Regions from separate parts of the Paludibacterium flexuosum genome, predicted to be linked through region 2. Evidence: predicted binding sites of a transcription regulator. Region 2 holds the regulator's gene; each other region holds the start of a gene.
The links. The regulator FNR, encoded in region 2, switches genes on or off when oxygen is low (the NO sensors DNR and NnrR bind a similar motif). The targets are predictions, from matches to a motif close to TTGATNNNNATCAA.

Region 1: the regulator FNR is predicted to act here: its motif matches at 3,330-3,343, upstream of AACH39_RS03895 (universal stress protein).
Region 3: the regulator FNR is predicted to act here: its motif matches at 1,940-1,953, upstream of AACH39_RS06575 (FeoA family protein).
Region 4: the regulator FNR is predicted to act here: its motif matches at 675-688, upstream of AACH39_RS16625 (formate/nitrite transporter family protein).

The regions. Positions count from the first base shown of each region.
Region 1 covers NZ_AP029060.1:800,487-805,137, forward strand. The annotation lists gene AACH39_RS03875 (sodium-dependent transporter) at 1-607, opposite strand, end outside; gene argE (acetylornithine deacetylase) at 727-1,908, opposite strand; RNA gene ffs (signal recognition particle sRNA small type) at 2,057-2,155, shown strand; gene AACH39_RS03890 (helix-turn-helix domain-containing protein) at 2,405-2,728, shown strand; gene AACH39_RS03895 (universal stress protein) at 2,811-3,260, opposite strand; gene AACH39_RS03900 (thioesterase family protein) at 3,385-3,831, shown strand; gene AACH39_RS03905 (TerB family tellurite resistance protein) at 3,828-4,286, shown strand; gene xerC (tyrosine recombinase XerC) at 4,273-4,651, shown strand, end outside.
Region 2 covers NZ_AP029060.1:1,699,789-1,704,439, forward strand. The annotation lists gene hemN (oxygen-independent coproporphyrinogen III oxidase) at 1-430, opposite strand, end outside; gene fnr (fumarate/nitrate reduction transcriptional regulator Fnr) at 540-1,289, shown strand; gene AACH39_RS08035 (DUF1853 family protein) at 1,317-2,228, opposite strand; gene AACH39_RS08040 (RNA methyltransferase) at 2,206-2,970, opposite strand; gene AACH39_RS08045 (inositol monophosphatase family protein) at 3,112-3,900, shown strand; gene AACH39_RS08050 (DHA2 family efflux MFS transporter permease subunit) at 3,962-4,651, opposite strand, start outside.
Region 3 covers NZ_AP029060.1:1,383,049-1,387,699, forward strand. The annotation lists gene AACH39_RS06565 (methyl-accepting chemotaxis protein) at 1-333, opposite strand, end outside; gene AACH39_RS06570 (alpha/beta hydrolase) at 719-1,849, shown strand; gene AACH39_RS06575 (FeoA family protein) at 2,040-2,288, shown strand; gene AACH39_RS06580 (ferrous iron transporter B) at 2,281-4,116, shown strand; gene AACH39_RS06585 (FeoB-associated Cys-rich membrane protein) at 4,113-4,316, shown strand; gene AACH39_RS06590 (hypothetical protein) at 4,377-4,651, opposite strand, start outside.
Region 4 covers NZ_AP029060.1:3,501,223-3,505,873, forward strand. The annotation lists gene ppx (exopolyphosphatase) at 1-384, shown strand, start outside; gene AACH39_RS16625 (formate/nitrite transporter family protein) at 880-1,707, shown strand; gene AACH39_RS16630 (patatin-like phospholipase family protein) at 1,772-2,800, shown strand; gene AACH39_RS16635 (heme-degrading domain-containing protein) at 2,944-3,426, shown strand; gene hemG (menaquinone-dependent protoporphyrinogen IX dehydrogenase) at 3,436-4,011, opposite strand; gene AACH39_RS16645 (dienelactone hydrolase family protein) at 4,116-4,651, shown strand, end outside.

The DNA.
Region 1 (4,651 bases), 900 kb from region 2:
GCAGCATCAGACTGCGCACCCCGACCACCACCAGCAACACGAACAGCAGCGGCATCAGCTTCTTGGTTGCCGCCTCAATCCCCTTGGAGACACCCAGCAGCAGGATGCAGCCCATCAGGCCCAGCACCAGCCACTGCCACAGCAAGGACTGCCAGGGATCGGAAATCAGCTGGCCAAAAACCCCTTCCGTCACCTTGGGATCACTGGTCAGCAGACCACTGCCCAGCGACTTGAACACATAGGCAAACACCCAGGCAGCCACTTCCGAGTAGAAGGCCATGATCAGGAAGGCCGCCAGCACCCCGGCGATGCTGATCAGCCACCAAGGCTGACCGGGAGGGGACAGCGTCTTCATGGTGGTGTAGGCATTGGCCTTGACCTTACGGCCCAGCATGATTTCGGCAATCATCACCGGCAGCCCCACCAGCAGGGTGGCCAGAATGTACACCACCAGGAAACCGGCGCCCCCGTTGGTACCGGTCAGATAGGGAAACTTCCAGATATTACCCAGACCGACAGCCGACCCCAGCGTGGCTGCCAACACCCCGAAACTGGAGGTAAATCCGTCCCGGGCGGCCACTGATGCGGCCTTTTTTTCATTTTTCATTTAATTTTGTCTCTCTTTACCCCGAATACATGGCCTGCTCAACCACCAGCAAGCCCCTTTGCCCAAAAAACCGTCGGGCAGGCGTGATTTTGCAGGATATCCACGCCGAGGCAAAGAGACTATTTGCCGCCGCCGGCCGATCGGCACACGATTTCTCGCAGACCATCGAGCCAGACCATGCATTCCTGCAGCTGCGCCCGCTCAATATACTCGTCGGGGCGATGCGCCTGCTCGATCGAACCTGGCCCGAGTACCACACTGGGGAACCCGGCCGCGCTGAAACAACCGGCTTCGGTGGTATAGGCCACAGCCTGATGTGACCTGCCCGGGCACAGCTCTTGAATGTAGTCCAGCAACGAACTGCCCTGCGGTGACTCGAAGGGCTGACAATCTACCAACTGTTCAAAGGTGATGTCGGCTTCGGGCGCGGTACGACGCATTTCTTCAACCAGCGTGGCGGCGTAATCACGCACGGTATCGATATAACGTGCCAGCGGTTCGCCCGGCAGCCAGCGACACTCGAAGACAAACTCGCATTCACGCGGCACGATATTCGGCACGGTACCGCCGTGAATGGTCCCCGTCTGCAGCGTGGCATAGGGCACATCATAGAGAGGACGGGCGCGGCCAAAATGCGCTTCGGTATCCGCCAGTTTGCGGATATGGCTGATCAGTCGAGCCGCGTACTCGATGGCATTCACACCCTGCGGTGTCAGCGAGGAGTGCGCCGAACGCCCGGTCACCCGGCAGCGGAAGTGGGCGATGCCCTTGTGGGCGACGACCGGCTGCATCCGGGTCGGCTCGCCGATGATGCAACCGGACACCGGTACACCACGGGCAAGCAGATCGGCGATCAGCCGCGGCACCCCCAGGCACCCGACCTCTTCATCATACGAGAGCGCCAGACCGATCTGCTGCTGCAGTCGCCCTTCGGCATGCGCCGCCAGTACCGAAGGCAACCACGCCAGCACACAGGCAATGAACCCCTTCATGTCGGCGGCACCGCGCCCGTACAGACGACCATCGCGCTCGCTGAGCACGAAGGGGTCGCTCGTCCAGCTTTGCCCATCCACCGGCACGACATCGCTGTGACCGGACAAAATGAGCGCGGGCTGAGCGACCGGGCCGACCAGGGCAAAAAGATTGGCTTTGCTGCCATCATCGTTATAAGTCAGCTGGCTGGAGATGCCGAGCCCGGCCAGATGCTGCCGCACCCATTCGATCAGGCTCAGATTGGAATGGCGACTGGTGGTATCAAAGGCCACCAGCGTGGCGAGCAGGGATTCCGGTTCGTTGGACATGTCATTTTCCTGAAGGCAGTCTGGAACGCAGCGTAAGTCAGATTCCGATACCGACATCATACTTCGCTGAACATGAAATGGTAGACCCGGCAAAACGGAAAAAGATCGTGACACCTCAAGCCCGAGTGGCTATACTCTGCCTCTCTATGGCGGGTCTCCCCGCATTGCATCGTGGTTCACCTGGTCAGGTCCGGAAGGAAGCAGCCAAAATCACATCGTGCAAGTGCCGGGGGTCAGGCTCGCCACCCCTCCCCTCTCCCTATCATGCAAATTCATGTCATGCACGTATGTCATTGCGACATTGGCATAAAATCCCATTGTTCTCAACCATAAGATTCAGCTAACATTACGCAAAATTACTTACGCCAAGGCTTTACTATTTTTTTACAAAGTTTTGGGATACCCAATTTAGATATTTTGCTACTGTTAGATTGTCGGTCATGCCGAACAACTATTAGACAGCCGATTTCGCATTGCCAATGAGAGGACATCAAAAATGAAACTATTCGAAAAGATCACCAACCCGCGTGAAATCCGTCGCAAACTCGGCCTGAACCAACAAGAGTTCTGGAGCCGTATCGGCGTCACCCAATCCGGTGGCTCGCGCTATGAAAGCGGCCGCAACATGCCGAAGCCGGTGCGCGAACTGCTGCGCCTGGTGCATGTTGAACAGATTGACCTGTCGAAGGTTCGTCGCGAAGACTTCGAAATCGTGGAATATCTGAAAGAAACCCACCCGGACCTCTACAAGAGCCTGCGCAAGGCCGTACGTGCCAAGATGGAAACCCAGGAAGGCGGCGCAGAAGCGCTGCTGGGCTAAGCAGGCACGCCAGTCAGACAGACAGACAAAGGGCGGAAGCGCATGGCGCTTCCGCCCTTTTTCATGACCGACCGGTCACCCATTACTCGCCGTTATAGCGCACCAGCAGCACCGGCACATCGCAGGTCTTGAGCAGGCCCTCGGCCACGCTGCCCATCAGCAGATGCATCACCCCGGTCCAGCCGTGGGTCCCCATGACCACCAGATCGGCCCCCCAGCTATTGGCATCCTCTTGCAACACCGAGGCAATCTTGTCGCCCCAGCTTTCCAGAATTTTGCACTCCGGCTTCACGCCCAGCGACTCGGCCTTTTCATGCGCCTGACGCAGCACCTGCTCGCCGGCCTCCTTGACCGATTTCTGCAATTCGGAGGCGTCGAGGAACTCGGTCCCTCCCCAGCCAAACTGCGCCAGGTCCACCACGTGCACCATACGCACCTGTGCGCCACACTCGCTGGCCAGCTTGCAGGCCTCTGTCAGCGCCAGATTCGAGGTTTCACTATCGTCTACCGGCACAAATATCCGTTGGTACATGATGCCCCTCCTTCATTGGGGAATGTGTCCCCTGTCAGTACCAGTCTAGCAAAGCGGGTTGCCAAACGGTTGATGCAGATTAAAACAGTCCATTAGACTGACGGCTTGCTACCGAGAGATGCCCATGGCCCGAATTCAGATCAGTTTACCCGACCCCGTGCTCTTCGAAACCCTGCTCGAAGTTCGCATCGGCGACATCAATTATGGCAATCACATGGCCAATGATGCAATTTTAAGATATGCACATGAAGCGCGACTGCGATTCCTGCAGTCGCTCGGCTATAGCGAACTGGACGTCGCCGGCAGTGGGATCATCATGGCAGACGCAGCCATCAGCTATAAGGCCGAGGTCTTTCATGGCAACCGCCTGCGCCTGAAGCTGGGCATTACTGATGTCAGCCACCATGGCTTTGACATGATTTACCAAGCTGTCGATGACAACTCAGGCAAAGAAGTGGCAAGATTGAAAACAGGTATCGTATTTTTCGATTACGCCCACAGAAAAATAGCGCCGATTCCGCCAGCTTTTCTGGCGAGACTGCCGCAGCTAGCAGGAGGAACACCCGCATGAGACCCTACCGCGTCAACTCCCCACAGGCGATGGCCCGCTTCATCGCCATGTTCATGATCACCGATGGTGAAATGGACGAGCGTGAACTCGATGCGCTGGAAAAGATCATGACCTACGACCTGCTCGGCCTGAGCCGCAAGCAGTTCACCCAGGTGCTGGTCGACTATTGCGATGACATCTCCGACGAGGCCGAGCAAGACGGCACCATCCATCTGATCGACCGCCAGCGCATCGACACGCTGCTGGAAGAAGTCACCGACCGCAGCAAGCGTCTGCTGACTTGCGCCCTGGCCATGGACGTGGCCAAGGCGGATGGCGACATCAGCCCGCCGGAAATGGCCCTGCTGCGCTACCTGATGCAACGCTGGGACATCACCCTGAGCGACATCGAGGCCGCCATCATCAGAAAACCGCGGTCAGCCGGCAGCCAGCAACCGCAAAATGCCCTGGACTGAAGACTGCGCGGACTTTCTTGCCGCGCTGCAACGCGAAGGCAAGAGTCGCCATACCGTCGGCGCCTACCGGCGCGACCTGCACACCCTGACCGAGCTGGCCGGCGACAAGCCGGCCGGGCAGCTGAGCGTCAGCGACATCCGTCACTACATTGTCCGGCTGCATGCCGGCGGCCTGTCCGGCCGCAGCATCGGTCGCATGCTCTCCGCCTGGCGCGGCCTGTTTGGCTGGCTGATCGGGCAGCAACGAGCCAGCCACAACCCCTGCCAGGGACTGCGCCCGCCGAAAGAAGGCAAACGACTGCCCCATGCCCTGGCCGTCGATGCCACGGCAGCACTGCTGGATGGGGTCACGCCGGACACCCCGC
Region 2 (4,651 bases):
GCCCGCGCAGGATATTCATCAGTCGTTCGAGTTGCGCATCCGACAAGAAGGTCGGCGTACCGCCACCAAAATGCAACTGAATGACTTTTTCTCGCTCACCGACGGCATTTGCCACCATTTCTACCTCTTTTTCCAGGTAGTCGAGGTAGATATCTGCCTTGCTCTTGTCCTTGGTGATGATCTTGTTACAGGCACAGTAATAGCAAACAGTATTGCAAAATGGTAAATGAGCATATAATGATACAGCTTTACTATTCGCCCCGATGCGACGCTGTTTGAGCCAATGACGATAATCGGCCTCGCCGAAATCCGCATGAAAGCGGTCTGCAGTCGGGTATGAGGTGTATCTCGGGCCGGAGCCTTCCAGCCGTTCGATCAGTTGTCGATCGAACTCGAAATGCTCCGGAGAAAACGAATGGATGGTGGTCATGTCGGTATTTGATGGAAAAACCGGTGGTGGGCTGGTAAATTTGCGGAAAACATTTGAATTCCGCTTTGACAAGAGTCAAGGTTCAATTAAAGGTTGCTCAAAAAACGGCATGACTGACCAGACCACCATCCAATTGCATGCGCTCAAGCTCTCCTGCTCCAACTGCAGCTTGCGCGAACTCTGCCTGCCCGTCGGACTGAATCGCGAAGAGATGACGCAGCTTGATGCCGTCATCCGCCAGAGCCGTCGCATCAAACGGGGCGAGTATCTGTTCCGCAGCGGCGAGGGCTTCAAGTCGCTGTTCGCCGTGCGCACCGGCTTCTTCAAGACCTGCGTCTCCAGCCAGGATGGCCGCGAGCAGGTCACGGGCTTCCTGATGTCCGGCGAGCTGATGGGGCTGGATGGCGTGTCTTCCAACATCCATGGCTGCGATGCCATCGCCCTGGAAGACAGCGAAGTCTGCGAACTGCCGTTCAATCGAATCGAGAGCCTTGGTCGCGACATCCCCAGCCTGCAGCACCATTTCTTCCGCCTGATGAGCCGCGAGATTGTCCGCGATCAGAACGTCATGTTGCTTCTTGGCAACATGAAGGCAGAAGAGCGTCTGGCCGCGTTCCTGCTCAACCTGTCCCAGCGTCTGGCCATCCGTGGCTTCGCCGCCAATGACTTCATCCTGCGCATGAGCCGCGAGGAAATCGGCAGCTTCCTCGGCCTGAAACTGGAAACCGTCAGCCGCACGCTGTCGAAGTTCCAGCAACAGGGCTGGATCAGCGTCGATCACAAGCACATTCAGCTGGTGAAACCGGAAGAACTCAAGCAACTGATCGCCGGCTGCATCCACTCCAACAACGCGGAGTAACTTGCCAGTCCCGACAACGGGCGCCGCTCAGCAGGCGCCCGTTGGCATTTGCTGCTGCAGCTGCACCAGCCGCCCGGCATCCGGCCAGCGCGACGGCAGAACAAAGCCGCGCCGCAATTCGCGCCATCCCCCCTCCTCTGCCACCATTTCCGCCACCATTTGAGGCGCCTCGGCTTGTGTCATCTGCACACGCAGGGCCTGTGCCGACCCCACCTCGCCGCTGGCGGCCAGCGCCGGCGACAGCCAGCGCATGCGCGGCAGCCACAGCCAGCGACTGGAGGCGTCGCGACAGGGCCAGGGCTGTTCGCAGTCAGCCATCCAGCCTTGCCATTGGGTTGCCGGCGCGAATGCCGCCTCGTCAGGCGCCTGACGGTAAAAAAAGCAGCCACGCACCAGTGCCCCGGTGCGCGGTGCCTCAAACCCCGGCGGCAGGACTTGTCGGGCCAGCGCATGGCGACTCAGCCTCAATTGCTGAGCCAGCTTGTCCTGTTTCAGCAGCCAGGCATCGCGCAGACTGGGGCCCACCAGGCCTGACGCCCCCTTTCCGCACTGCAGATAGAATTTGCTGCAGGTTTCCAGATGCCAGGGCTGGCCATCAATACGCAGCAGGAAGTCGAACTCACCCAGCGTCAGCCCTTTGTCGCGCAGCACCAGATTGTGCGCAACCAGCTCGATATGGGGGGAATGGTCAAACCAGAAAGCCAGCAGTTGCTCGGCATAGTGGCCAAGCCGCCTGACGGGACGAGCCGCCAGCCAGCGGCGCAGTGGCGCCGGATCGTTGTCCAGCATCGCCAGGCGCCTCATCCCGTCGGCCCCCAGCAGCAGCGCATCGGGCAGGTCGTCTGGCGTGAGCCAGGGTGCGCGGCCGGTCAGCAGACAGGCCAGATCACGCACCGCAGGCTGGCGCCAGGGCAGCTCAGGACTTGTCGGGAGGAACATGCCCGTCAGCCGCACGCATCACCTGCTTGAAGAAGCCGCGCAGGATGTCGACCTCTTCGCGCAGAACGCCGGCCCGATGGAACAGGGTGCGCATGCGGCGCATCAGCCGTTCGCCATTGCGGCGCTCGTAGTAGCCGATATGTGCCATGGTCTGATCCAGATGGGCGCACATGCCTTCCACCTCGTCAGCGGTCGCGGCCAGGCCGCTCGGCTTGAGATAATCGACGCCGACACCCACGTGGCTGAACAGCTCGTAGGTCATCACCTGCACCGCCATGGCCAGATTGAGGGAAAAATAATCCGGATTGCCCGGAATGGTCACCAGGCGATTGCACAGCTCGACCTCTTCGATCGACAGCCCGAAGGTCTCGTTACCGAACACCAGGGCCACCTGCTCGCCGGCCTGTGCCCGCCCCAGAAGCTCGGGCGTCAGCTCGCGCGGCACGGCCAGCGGGGTGGTCAGCTCCCGACGGCGACTGGTCAGCGCCGCGGCAACCGTCACCCCATTCAGCGCCTCTGCCAGGGTATCGACCACTTGCGCCGACTGCAGCAGATCCACCGCTCCCGAGGCCAGCGCATCGGCCTCACCACTGGGAAAAGCTTTCGGTGACACCAGCCATAATTGCGACAAACCCATGGTTTTCATGGCCCGTGCCGCCGAGCCGATGTTGCCCGGATGACTCGGTCTGGCCAGCACAATTCGGATGTTTCTCAAAAAATCAGGGACTTCGGGTTTATTCATTGACCGTTTCACATTAAAATAGCGGACATAATTTTGAAATGCGGCCTTCACATGCGCCGCCTTTCCTGTTCCTTAACCCAGATGATACCAGTCGGCGGCCCGCCCATGCGCGAGCCGTCCCTGTCAGTTTAGAGGCTGTCCATGCACCCGATGCTCAATGTGGCCATCAAGGCCGCACGCCGCGCAGGCAATGTGATTCAACGCGCTTCCATGAATGTCGATACCATCCGTGTCGAACGCAAGAAGCACAACGACTTCGTTTCCGAGGTCGATCGCGCCGCGGAACAAACCATCATTGAAACCATTCTCGAGGCCTATCCGAAGCACGCCATCCTGGCGGAAGAATCGGGCGCCAAGGGTGTGGGACAAGCCGAATACGAATGGATCATCGACCCGATCGACGGCACCACCAACTTCATCCACGGCCATACCCAGTACGCGGTTTCCATCGCGCTGGCGCACAAGGGCCAGATTCAGCAGGGCGTGGTCTACGACCCGAACCGCAACGACCTGTTCACCGCCTCGCGTGGCGTGGGCGCCTTCCTCAATGACCGCCGCATCCGCGTCGGCAAGCGTACCAACCTCAATGAATGCGTCATCTCCACCGGCTTCCCGGTGGTGGATCAGTCTTATATCGACACCTATCTCGGCATGCTCAAGGACGTGATCGGCCGTACCGCCGGCGTACGTCGCGAAGGTGCCGCCGCCATCGACCTGTGCAATGTGGCCTGCGGTCGGGTGGACGGTTTCTGGGAGTTCAACCTCAAGCCGTGGGATATCGCGGCCGGCAGCCTGATCATCCAGGAGGCCGGTGGCATCGTCACCGACATGAAGGGCGAGCAGGAATGGTTCGAATCCGGTGATATCGTGGCAGCCAGCCCGAAGGTTCTGGCCCAACTGCTGCACATCCTGTCGCCGCACGTGAAGTAAGCCATACCGCCATGAAAAAAAGCGCCCACGGGCGCTTTTTTTCATGGCGCTCGGCGGCGGATCAATCCGCCACGATCTCTACCTTGTGCACCACCCCCTTGCGCTGACGCAGCATCAGCACCAGCGGCAGCATCAGCAGGAAGCTGAAGGTAATCAGCCAGTAAACATCGACAATCGCCACCATGTGCGCCTGGCGGTCCAGCTCGCTGGCCAGCATGCTGGCCGAGGTCTCATCCAGCACGGTGCGCCCGCTCAGATTCAGATATGACCACAGTGCCGGATTATTGATATTGAAATACCCAACCAGATGATTCCAGGCAGCCTGCGTGTCCCGGGTGTAGAAGGTAGTGATCACGGCAATCCCCACCGAGGAGCCGATGGTACGCAACAAGCTGAACAGACCTGCTGCCTCGGCGGTCAGCGCCGCCGGCAAGGTTGACAGGGCCAGCGTCGACAGCGGCACCCAGATCATCCCTAACCCGAAACCTTGCAGCAGTACCGGCCAGATAAACCAGGCCGTGCTGGTCTCCAGCGTGTAGTGCGTGCAGACCCAGGTACCACAGGCGCCGATCAGGATGCCGGTGCCGATCAGATAGCGGACGTCCACTTTCGACACCAGCCGGCCGATCATCATCATGCTGATCATGCTGGCAATGCCGCGTGGCGCCATGACCAGCCCGGTCGACAGGGTCGGGTAATGGAACAGGCCTTCCAGCATGATCGGCTGAATCACCATGGCGCCATACATGGC
Region 3 (4,651 bases), 320 kb from region 2:
GGAAATGATGCTGGCACCGGTCGCCTTCTTCACCTCGGCGGCATAGTGCTGGAAAGCCGGCACACCGCTGGCCGGCTCTCCGGCACTCAACCAGTCCAGCACATAGCTGTTGCGCGCCATCTGGCGGGTCTGGTGCAGCGGCAAGGCCACAGCCGCATCGATATCATTGCGGATGGCTTCCACCGTTTTGACCAGCTCGTGCTGCTCCAGCCGCTCGGTCAGCACACTGCGGAACAGATGCGCCGAGACCAGCGCCAGCACCAGCAGCGATGCCGTCAGGATCACCGCCACACTGATCAGGATTTTTTGTCTGATCGACCAATTCTTGAACATCCGGAAACTCCCCTCACAAACCCGGCAGGCCAGATTGGCGCCACCATTTTTCTTTATGTGAAGATATTATCGCATGATGTGTGCAAAACGGGCGTCCTGCAGAGAAAAACCCTCGCAGGCCAGGAGGGAGGCGCCTTGCCATGTCGGCAAAGCGGTTGTCGTCAACAGGCAATGCCATTAGCATGGCGGCACCAAGACTCGCCGCACTCGCCACGACGTCACGCACCTCAAGCGCGTCGCCGCCGCGTACTGACCATTATCAAGTTGTCATGATAGTGAATTTATTATCATAATAAGCCGCCTTTAACCGCATTCGCGCAATGCCGTTGCCTGTCCGCGTCGTTTGACGCCATATGCAGGCCATCAGCAAGGGACTTGAAACTGCATGTTTACCTTTGATCTGGACTACCGGGCGCTGTTTGACGAACGTGCCTGGCAACTGAAAGCCCAGGGGATTTCCGGCAAATCGCTGCGCCAGGTGCGCAGCCATGTCACCAACTTCTGGGGCACCGGTCCGGGGGCCTGGACACATGAGTGGACCTTGCATGCCATGCAGGCCGAACGCGCCGGGCGCTGGCTGGAGGCCTCGGCCTGCCACGGTGCGGCGCGCTTCCCGGTCATCAACACACCGGAACGGCAGCAGGCGCTCGCCGACCAGATCCGCTGCTATCTGCGCGCGGCCCCCGAATTTCCCTGTCATTTCAGCCGCAAGGCACTGACGGTGCAGTTGCCGACCGGCGCTGCGCAGATCATGGTGCACCTGTTCGAACCGGCGAAAACCACCCGTCGCCCGCGCCCCCTCCTCTGCCTCAGTGGCGGCGTGTACATCGGCAAATTCGAGCTGCACAAACTGGCACTGACACTGGCGCGTTTCGGTGGCATGCGTGTCTGTGTGCTGGACATGCCCGGCACCGGAGAGACCACCCTGCCGCTGCAACCGGAGAGCCACCTGGTCTACGAGCAGGTCATCCAGCAGTTGCGCGACCCCGAAGCCCGTTGCGGCATGCTCGGCATCAGCATTGGCGGACACTGGGCGGCCAAGCTGGCGATGCTCGGCAGTGTCGATGCGGCGGTCGACATCGGCGGTCCGGTCGGCTTCGACACCCAGCCCGGCGCCAGCCCGCTGGCACTGAACAATGCCCTGACCGGGACCATCGCCAATGCCATGCAACTGGCGGAGATGCCGGATGACTCGCAGGCGCGGCAACTGGTACAGGAGTTTTCCCTGGCACACCAGGGACTGCTCGCGGGGGCCCCCAGGGTGCCGCTGCTGGTCATCAACGGCAGCAATGATCCCTATGTCAGCCGTCAGGACACGCTGGGCTTTGCCGGCAAGGACAATGCCGAGATCTGGCTGATCGACCGAGCCGGTCATTGTGCCGCCGAGCAGTTCGTCCGGCTGGTGCCGGGCGTCATGCTCTGGCTGCGACAACGTCTGAATGTCCCTGCCGGGCTGGGCTCGCCGGTCAGCCTGCTGGGCAAGGTGCTGATGCCAAGACGCAAGGTTCTGGCCTGAGCGCCGCGCATCGCGCCCGCTGCGGCGGGCGCGATCTTTGCTGACCATTCCCGCACGGGTGCGAACCCGCAACACCCGGTACCCTGCGGCTTGACCGACATCAAGCAAGCGGCAATTCCCCCACAGCAAGTATTGCCAATCGGGTCTTGGCTGGAAGATAATGAGAACGATTATTATTTAAGACCGCGCCATGACGCTTACCGACCTCCCCACCCACGCCCAGGCCATCGTCGACCATGTCGACGATGTTCATTCACCCGACACCATTTCCCAGCGCCTGCGCGACCTCGGTTTCGTACCGGGTGAACCGGTGCGCGTGGTGGCCCGAGCCCCCTGGGGCGGCGATCCGCTGCTAATCCAGATCGGCTCGACGCGCTTTGCCCTGCGCCAGGCCGAGGCTCGCCGCGTGGTCATCAACCGGGAGACCGCTCATGACTGAGGCAGCACTGCGTATTGCCCTGGTGGGCAACCCCAACTGCGGCAAGACCGCCTTGTTCAATCAACTGACCGGTGCCCGTCAGAAGGTGGCCAACTACGCCGGTGTCACGGTCGAGCGCAAGGAAGGCCGCTTTACCGCGCCCTCCGGTCGCAAGATCCGCCTGCTAGATTTGCCCGGCGCCTACAGTTTCGAATCCGCCAGTCCGGATGAGCGCATCACGCGCGACGTGCTGATGGGGCAATACCCGGGAGAAGCCATTCCGGACATGATCGTCTGTGTCGCCGATGCCACCAACCTGCGCCTGCACCTGCGTTTCGTGCTGGAGGTCCAGCGCCTGGGCCGGCCGATGGTGCTGGCGCTGAACATGATGGATGCCGCGCGCCGTCGTGGCATCCACATTGATGTTGAAGCGCTGTCGCACCGCCTGGGCATGCCGGTGGTGCAGACCGTTGCTGTGCGCCGTGGCGGGGCTCGTGACCTGATCGCGCTGGTCGATCAGGGCATCCCGGCCCATGACGCCGAAGCCCGTGCCGGCGACGGGCAGGATGTGCACGAAGCCGTACGCGACCTGCTGCGCACCACCGTCACCATGCCGCATGCCTCGGACAGAATGGTCGATACCATTGACCGCTGGACCCTGCACCCGGTCATCGGACCGATCATCCTGGCGGCAGTAATGTTCCTGGTTTTCCAGGCGGTGTATTCGCTGGGCAAGCCGCTGACCGATGCCATTGGCGATGGCTTTGACGGATTGAGCCAACTGGTCGGCGCCAGCCTGCCGGATGGTCCGCTGCGGGGCCTGATCTGCGATGGCGTCCTGGCGGGTCTGGGCACGGTACTCGGCTTCCTGCCGGAAATCCTGGTGCTGTTCTTCTTCATCCTGGTACTGGAAGAGTCGGGCTACCTGCCGCGGGCAGCCTTCCTGCTGGACCGCCTGATGGTTTCCGTCGGTCTGACCGGCCGCTCGTTCATCCCCCTGCTGTCGAGCTTTGCCTGCGCGATTCCCGGCATCATCGGCACGCGCAGCATTACCGATGCGCGCGACCGCTGGACCACCATTCTGGTCGCCCCGCTGATGACCTGCTCGGCGCGCCTGCCGGTCTACGCGCTGCTGATTGGTGCCTTCATCCCGACCATCAAGGTCTGGGGGCTGTTCAATCTGCAGGGGCTGGTCCTGTTTGCGCTCTACATGCTGGGCATCGTGGGTGCCATGGTCGTGGGCTGGATCTGCAAGAAGCTGGGCCGCGACCAGAGCGAACACGCACTGCTGATGGAGCTGCCGGCCTATCGCCTGCCGCAGGCGCGCGACGTGGCCATCGGACTCTGGGAGCGTGGCAGCATTTTCCTGCGTCGTCTGACCGGGGTGATTCTGGCGCTGACCGTGGTGATGTGGTTCATTTCCACCTTCCCTTCGCCGCCTGCCGGCGCCGTCGGTCCGGCCATCGACTACAGCTTCGCCGGCTATCTGGGCCGCGCACTGCAGCATGTGTTCGAGCCGCTGGGCTTCAACTGGCAGATCACCCTGTCGCTGATTCCGGCCTTTGCCGCCCGGGAAACCGCCGTGGCCACCCTGGCCACCGTCTATGCCGTCGGCAGTGATGCGGATGTCAGCTCGCTCGGTCACGTCCTGGCCAGCCACTTCTCGCTGGCCAGCGCGCTGGCGCTGATGGTGTGGTTCGCCTTTGCCCCGCAATGCATGTCCACCCTGGCGGTCATCCGCCGCGAGACCGGCTCCTGGCGCAAGGTCATCCTGTCGTTCAGCTATATGTTTGTCGTGGCCTATGTGCTGGCGCTGGCCACTTACCAGATAGCGAGGGCCCTGCTATGAGTCACGGACTGTGGATGCAATACGTCATCATCGGCCTGCTGGTGGTCGCCAGCGTGGTGTATACCGTGCGCAAGCTGCACAAGAGCGCCAGAACCGGTGACTGCGCCGGCGGCTGCAGCAGCTGCAACAGTTGCGGCAGCCCGCAGGAGGACGCCACCACGGCGCCGGTCACCCTGCACCGCCCCCCTGGCAAACAATGAGTTCTGCCACATAAAAAAACAGGCAACCGTTCGGTTGCCTGCTTTTTTGATGCGAGCGCATCAGCCGTAGAGATACCCCTGATCCACCTGAACGATCTGCTCCAGCGTGACCGAAGGCGACACCCCGCGCAGGATGGCAAAATCCACGACATCGCAGCGGCGACTGTCGTCGTCGGCGCAATCTGCGGTATCGATCATCGAGGGATTGGAACGCATCTGGATGACGTAGTCACCATCGCGCTGCACACCTTCAAAAATCCGCTGTGCATCGCGCGAGAGAAAATAACCGCTGTGGTAACCGGTCACCAGAACGGCGCCGGTTTCCTCATCCTCGG
Region 4 (4,651 bases), 1.8 Mb from region 2:
TCGATCGCGCATACCGCCTATCACAAGCACTCGGCCTATATTCTGCAATATGCCGATATGCCCGGTTTTTCCCGGCGCGAACAAACGGCGCTCGGCCAGATCGTGCTGGGCCACCGTGGCGACATGGGCAAGCTGTTGCCCTATATCAACGACCGCATGCTGTGGGTGGCCATCGTCTGCCTGCGCATGGCCGTGCTGTTCTATCGCAGTCGCCATGACAATACCTTGCCCGGCCGGCTGGATCTCAAGCCCCATCCGCGCGGCTTTACCCTGACGCTGGAGCGCGACTGGCTGGCGGCCAACCCGCTGACGGCCAATGCCCTGCGCCAGGAGGTCAGTCAATGGAAGAACATTGGCTACCTGCTGGAGTTGCAGCAGCTCTGACCGGAAAGCCATGATCCTGCCCCTTGGGTGCGGGGCAGGCTGTGTTGGCAAAGGGGGAGGGCGACCGGTTTGCAGGGCCCGGCACCGCCGGGCCCTGTCGCCAACGGACTGATTTCCCCGCCTGTCCATTGAAATTCAATCCCCGCTGAGCGAATCAAAGATTCGCACGCATGCCCGCCCTTGCCCTGCAAGGGCGCGTCCGTGATGCAGACAAAGGTTTGTCAGCAAGCAGATCCCGCAAAAGCGGGTTTTTTTACGCACCGGAATGATCGTAAACGAACATAAAATGTTTGTTTGAGATCAATGTGTTGTTTTTTGAATCTGGGTAATCTTTCAAAAAATCAATGTATATAGTGATTTGCTGGCCGGTTGGCGAATGGCTCCTGGTGATTGCAAACGCACCTTCCAGTTGTATTTTTTCGTTTTGGAATATTTTTTCGTCATCGAAACCCACTGATTTGATCGGCCCGGCCGATCCGGAGCGCTTGGAATCTTATGGCTACTCTTCACCCGCTTCCCTACGTTGTTGCTGAATCCGCGCGCAAGCGTCAGATCATGAATGCCGCCCCCCTGCGCTATTTCATGAGTGCCGTCATGGCCGGGGCCCTGATTGCCGTGGTGCTGATCGTCAGCCTGCAGCTTGGGCAGACACTGCATCTGGCCGGGTCGCCGCTGTACTACGCCGCCAGTGCCGGCTTCTTCGGTACCGCACTGTGCACCATCATCGTCAGCAAGACCGAGCTGTTTACCAGTAATGTCATGTACATGACCGTCGGCGTGCTGTCGCGCCGTGTCAGCTGGCCGGAGCTGGCCAAGAGCTGGCTGCTGGTCTACGGCGGCAATTTCGTCGGTGCGCTGCTGCTGGCGCTGATGTATGCCCAGACCGGGGCCCTGGCTCACCTGCCGGCCGATCACCTGCTGTTCGATGTGATCGGTCACAAGGTGCATGCCGACAGCTGGGCGATTTTCTTCAAGGGCGCGCTGTGCAACTGGATCATCTGCCTGGCCGTCTGGGTACCGCTGCGCCTGACCAACGACATGGCCAAGCTGGCCATGACCATGCTGCTGGTGTTCGTGTTCTTCTTCAGCGGCTATGAGCACAGCATTGCCAACATGGCATTCTTCAGCCTGAGCTGGTTTGCCTCGGCCGGCGTTACGCCCGACTGGGCCTCGACCCTGCACAACCTGATCCCGGCGACCCTGGGCAATATCGCCGGTGGTGCCATCGGCGTGGCCGCGCTCAACTTCTACCTGGAGCGCGATACGCTGGAAGAAACCAGCCCGTCTGCCGTCAAGCCCGAGGTCGCGTTGGCCCGTTCCTGATCTTTGCTTGTGAGACGTCCGGCCATATGCCATGCTTGTTGCGATGCAATAACGAGGGGCAAGCATGTTCGGACGTCGTCTTCCCTTACCCTCCCTCAGCCTGGCGCTGCAAGGCGGTGGCGCCCACGGCGCCTTTACCTGGGGCGTGCTGGATGCCTTGCTGGCCAGCGGGCTGTACCGCTTTGACGGACTGAGCGGCACCAGTGCCGGCGCCATGAACGCCGTGGCCGTGGCACACGGCCTGGCCTGCGGTGGTCCCGATGCCGCACGCGCGACCCTCGAGACCTTCTGGCTGCGTGTCGGCGCCAGTCTGCCGCCGGAAATGCTGCAGCCCATGATGCCCGGCGACGATCTGTCCATTCCCCCCGGGCTGCAGATGGCCCTGCAATTCTCGCGCTGGTTTTCGCCCTACCAGCTGAATCCGCTCGACTACAACCCGCTGCGGGCCATCATCGACGAGCTGTTCGATTTTGACCGTATTCGCCAGGCCTCGCCGGTCAAGATCTACATCGCCGCGACCCAGGCCAACAGCGGGCGCCTGCGTCTGTTCGACAAGCAGCAGCTGTCGACCGACGCGCTGCTGGCTTCCGCCTGCCTGCCCAGTCTGCAGCAGGCCGTCAGCATCGATGGCGAAGACTACTGGGATGGTGGCTTTGCCGCCAATCCGGCCGTCTTCCCGCTGATTCGCTACTGCCGTGCCGATGACATTCTGCTGATCCTGCTGACGCCGATGGCGCACGGTACGACACCGCGCAGTGCGGAAGACATTCGCCAGCGCATCCTCAACCTGGGCTTCAACAGTGCCTTTCTGCGCGAGATGCGCCTGTTGGCCCTGTTGCGCGAGATGGCGCAGGAGTCCGGGCCGATCAAGGGCAAGCTGGAGCGCCGGCTGCTGGCGACGCGTTTTCACCTGATCGAGGCCGATGACCTGCTGACTGAGCTGGATGCCGCCAGCAAAGCACTGGCACATACGCCTTTCCTGCTCTGGCTGCGCGATGCCGGCCGCCAGCGTGCCCAGCAGTGGCTGGCACAGCATGGCCGGCAGGTCGGGCACCAGGCCAGTGTCGATATCCACCACCTGTTCTTCGAGTGAGTCCGGGCGAGATAAGCGCAGGTTTTTCAGGCAAAACGGTCACGTTATTGCTGTCTATTAGTTATGCGTGATATTCTTTTTGCATTGCGTCTGCTTGTCGCACATTATCTGACAGTGGCACCCGAGGGTGTCCGGAGAGTGAAATGGGACTTGATCAAGAGTTGCAGAAAATTCTGCGCCAGGAAGTCGAACTGGTTTTTCCGCGCTTTGATGCCGCTGCGGCATGGGAGCTCGGTGTTGCCCTGCGTGCCGCCGCCCAGAAGCGTGGCGCGGCCGTGGTGATCGATATTCGCCGCGGTGATGAAATCCTGTTCTACCATGCCATGCCGGGCACGACCCCGGCGCATGCCGACTGGGCGCGCCGCAAGCGCAATGTGGTGGAACTGACCCGCCGCAGCTCCTATGCCGTCGGTTTGCAGAATCGTCTCGGGGGAGAAACGCTGGAGCAGAAAATGGGGCTGCCGGTCCGTGATTACGCCTGCCATGGTGGCGGTTTCCCGATCACTGTCTCGCATACCGGCTATATCGGCTCGATTGTCGTTTCCGGCATGGAGCAGCGTGAAGACCACAGCATGATTGTCGAAGTCCTGGCCGAATTGCTCGGCCGCGAAGCCATCAGCGCCTGATATCCGGCCTTATGGCGATGGCACCGTACTGCGTTGGCAGACGGTGCTTTTTTTTGTCCCGGCCACTGCCTGAGCAAAATTCGCCGCCAATGCCTCTACTGCCTGCCAGTCGGTAAAGTCATGCACGCACTGCGGGTCGGTGGGACCGCCCGTCAGCCACATGATCAATCGGATCATTTGCCGGTCTGCCCAGCGATAGCGTGGGTAATCGAGTTTGCCGGCCAGTACGGCCAGCAGGGCGGGTTGCCAGCCAAGCTGGCGGAGCAGTCGGCGCAGATAGGGGTTGTCGGCGACAGTGGCGCGATTCGGTTTGCGCGCAGAAAGGTTGACGGAGAACAGGCCACAGGGCATGGCCTGCAGCGTGGCGGCATGGTCGCTGAGATACGTGCGGACGGCCGGCTGATGTCGACCATAGCGGATGGCCGCCCCCAGCAGCAGCCCCTGATAGCCGTTCGGGCCGGGGGCTTCGCCGATGCTCGCCAGCGTGACGTCATGCCCGCTGGCCTGCAGGCGCAGTCCGATATGCCGGCAGATCTTTTCGGTGTGGCCATCGGTCGAGGCATATACAATCAAAACATTTGGCATGGCGCATCTCCGGCACAGGAACACAAAATCATAACCAGCCTGCCGGCGATGGCCATTGTCCTGAGTCAGTCGTCGTGAAGCCCATCAAGCAGCAAGGAGAAAGCATGAGTGCCAACTGGATCACCATCAACACGCCACAAGGCGACAGTTTTTCCGCTCACCTGGCCCTGCCCCCGACCGGCCGCGGGCCGGGGATTGTCCTGATTCAGGAAATCTGGGGCGTCAACGAGCACATTCGGGCCGTGGCCGAGCAATATGCCCTGGCTGGCTTCGTGGTGCTGGCCCCCGACATCTTCTGGCGCCAGCAGCCGCATCTGTCGCTGGATTATGATCAGGCCGGTTCCGCCCGGGCCTTTGAACTCTATGGCCAGGTCGACAAGGCGAAGGCTGCGGCAGACGTGGCCGCCACCGTGGCACATCTGCGCAGCCTGCCGCAACTGGACGGCAAAGTGGCCACACTGGGTTTCTGCCTGGGAGGCTTGCTGGCCTATCATGGCGGCATCCTGGCCAAGGCCGATGCCATCGTCGCCTATTACGGCGGCGGCATTGCCCAGCACCTGGCGCTGGCCGCCGAGCTGACCCAGCCGGTGCTGTTCCATCATGGCGGTCTGGACAGTCACATCACGCAAGATCAGGTCGA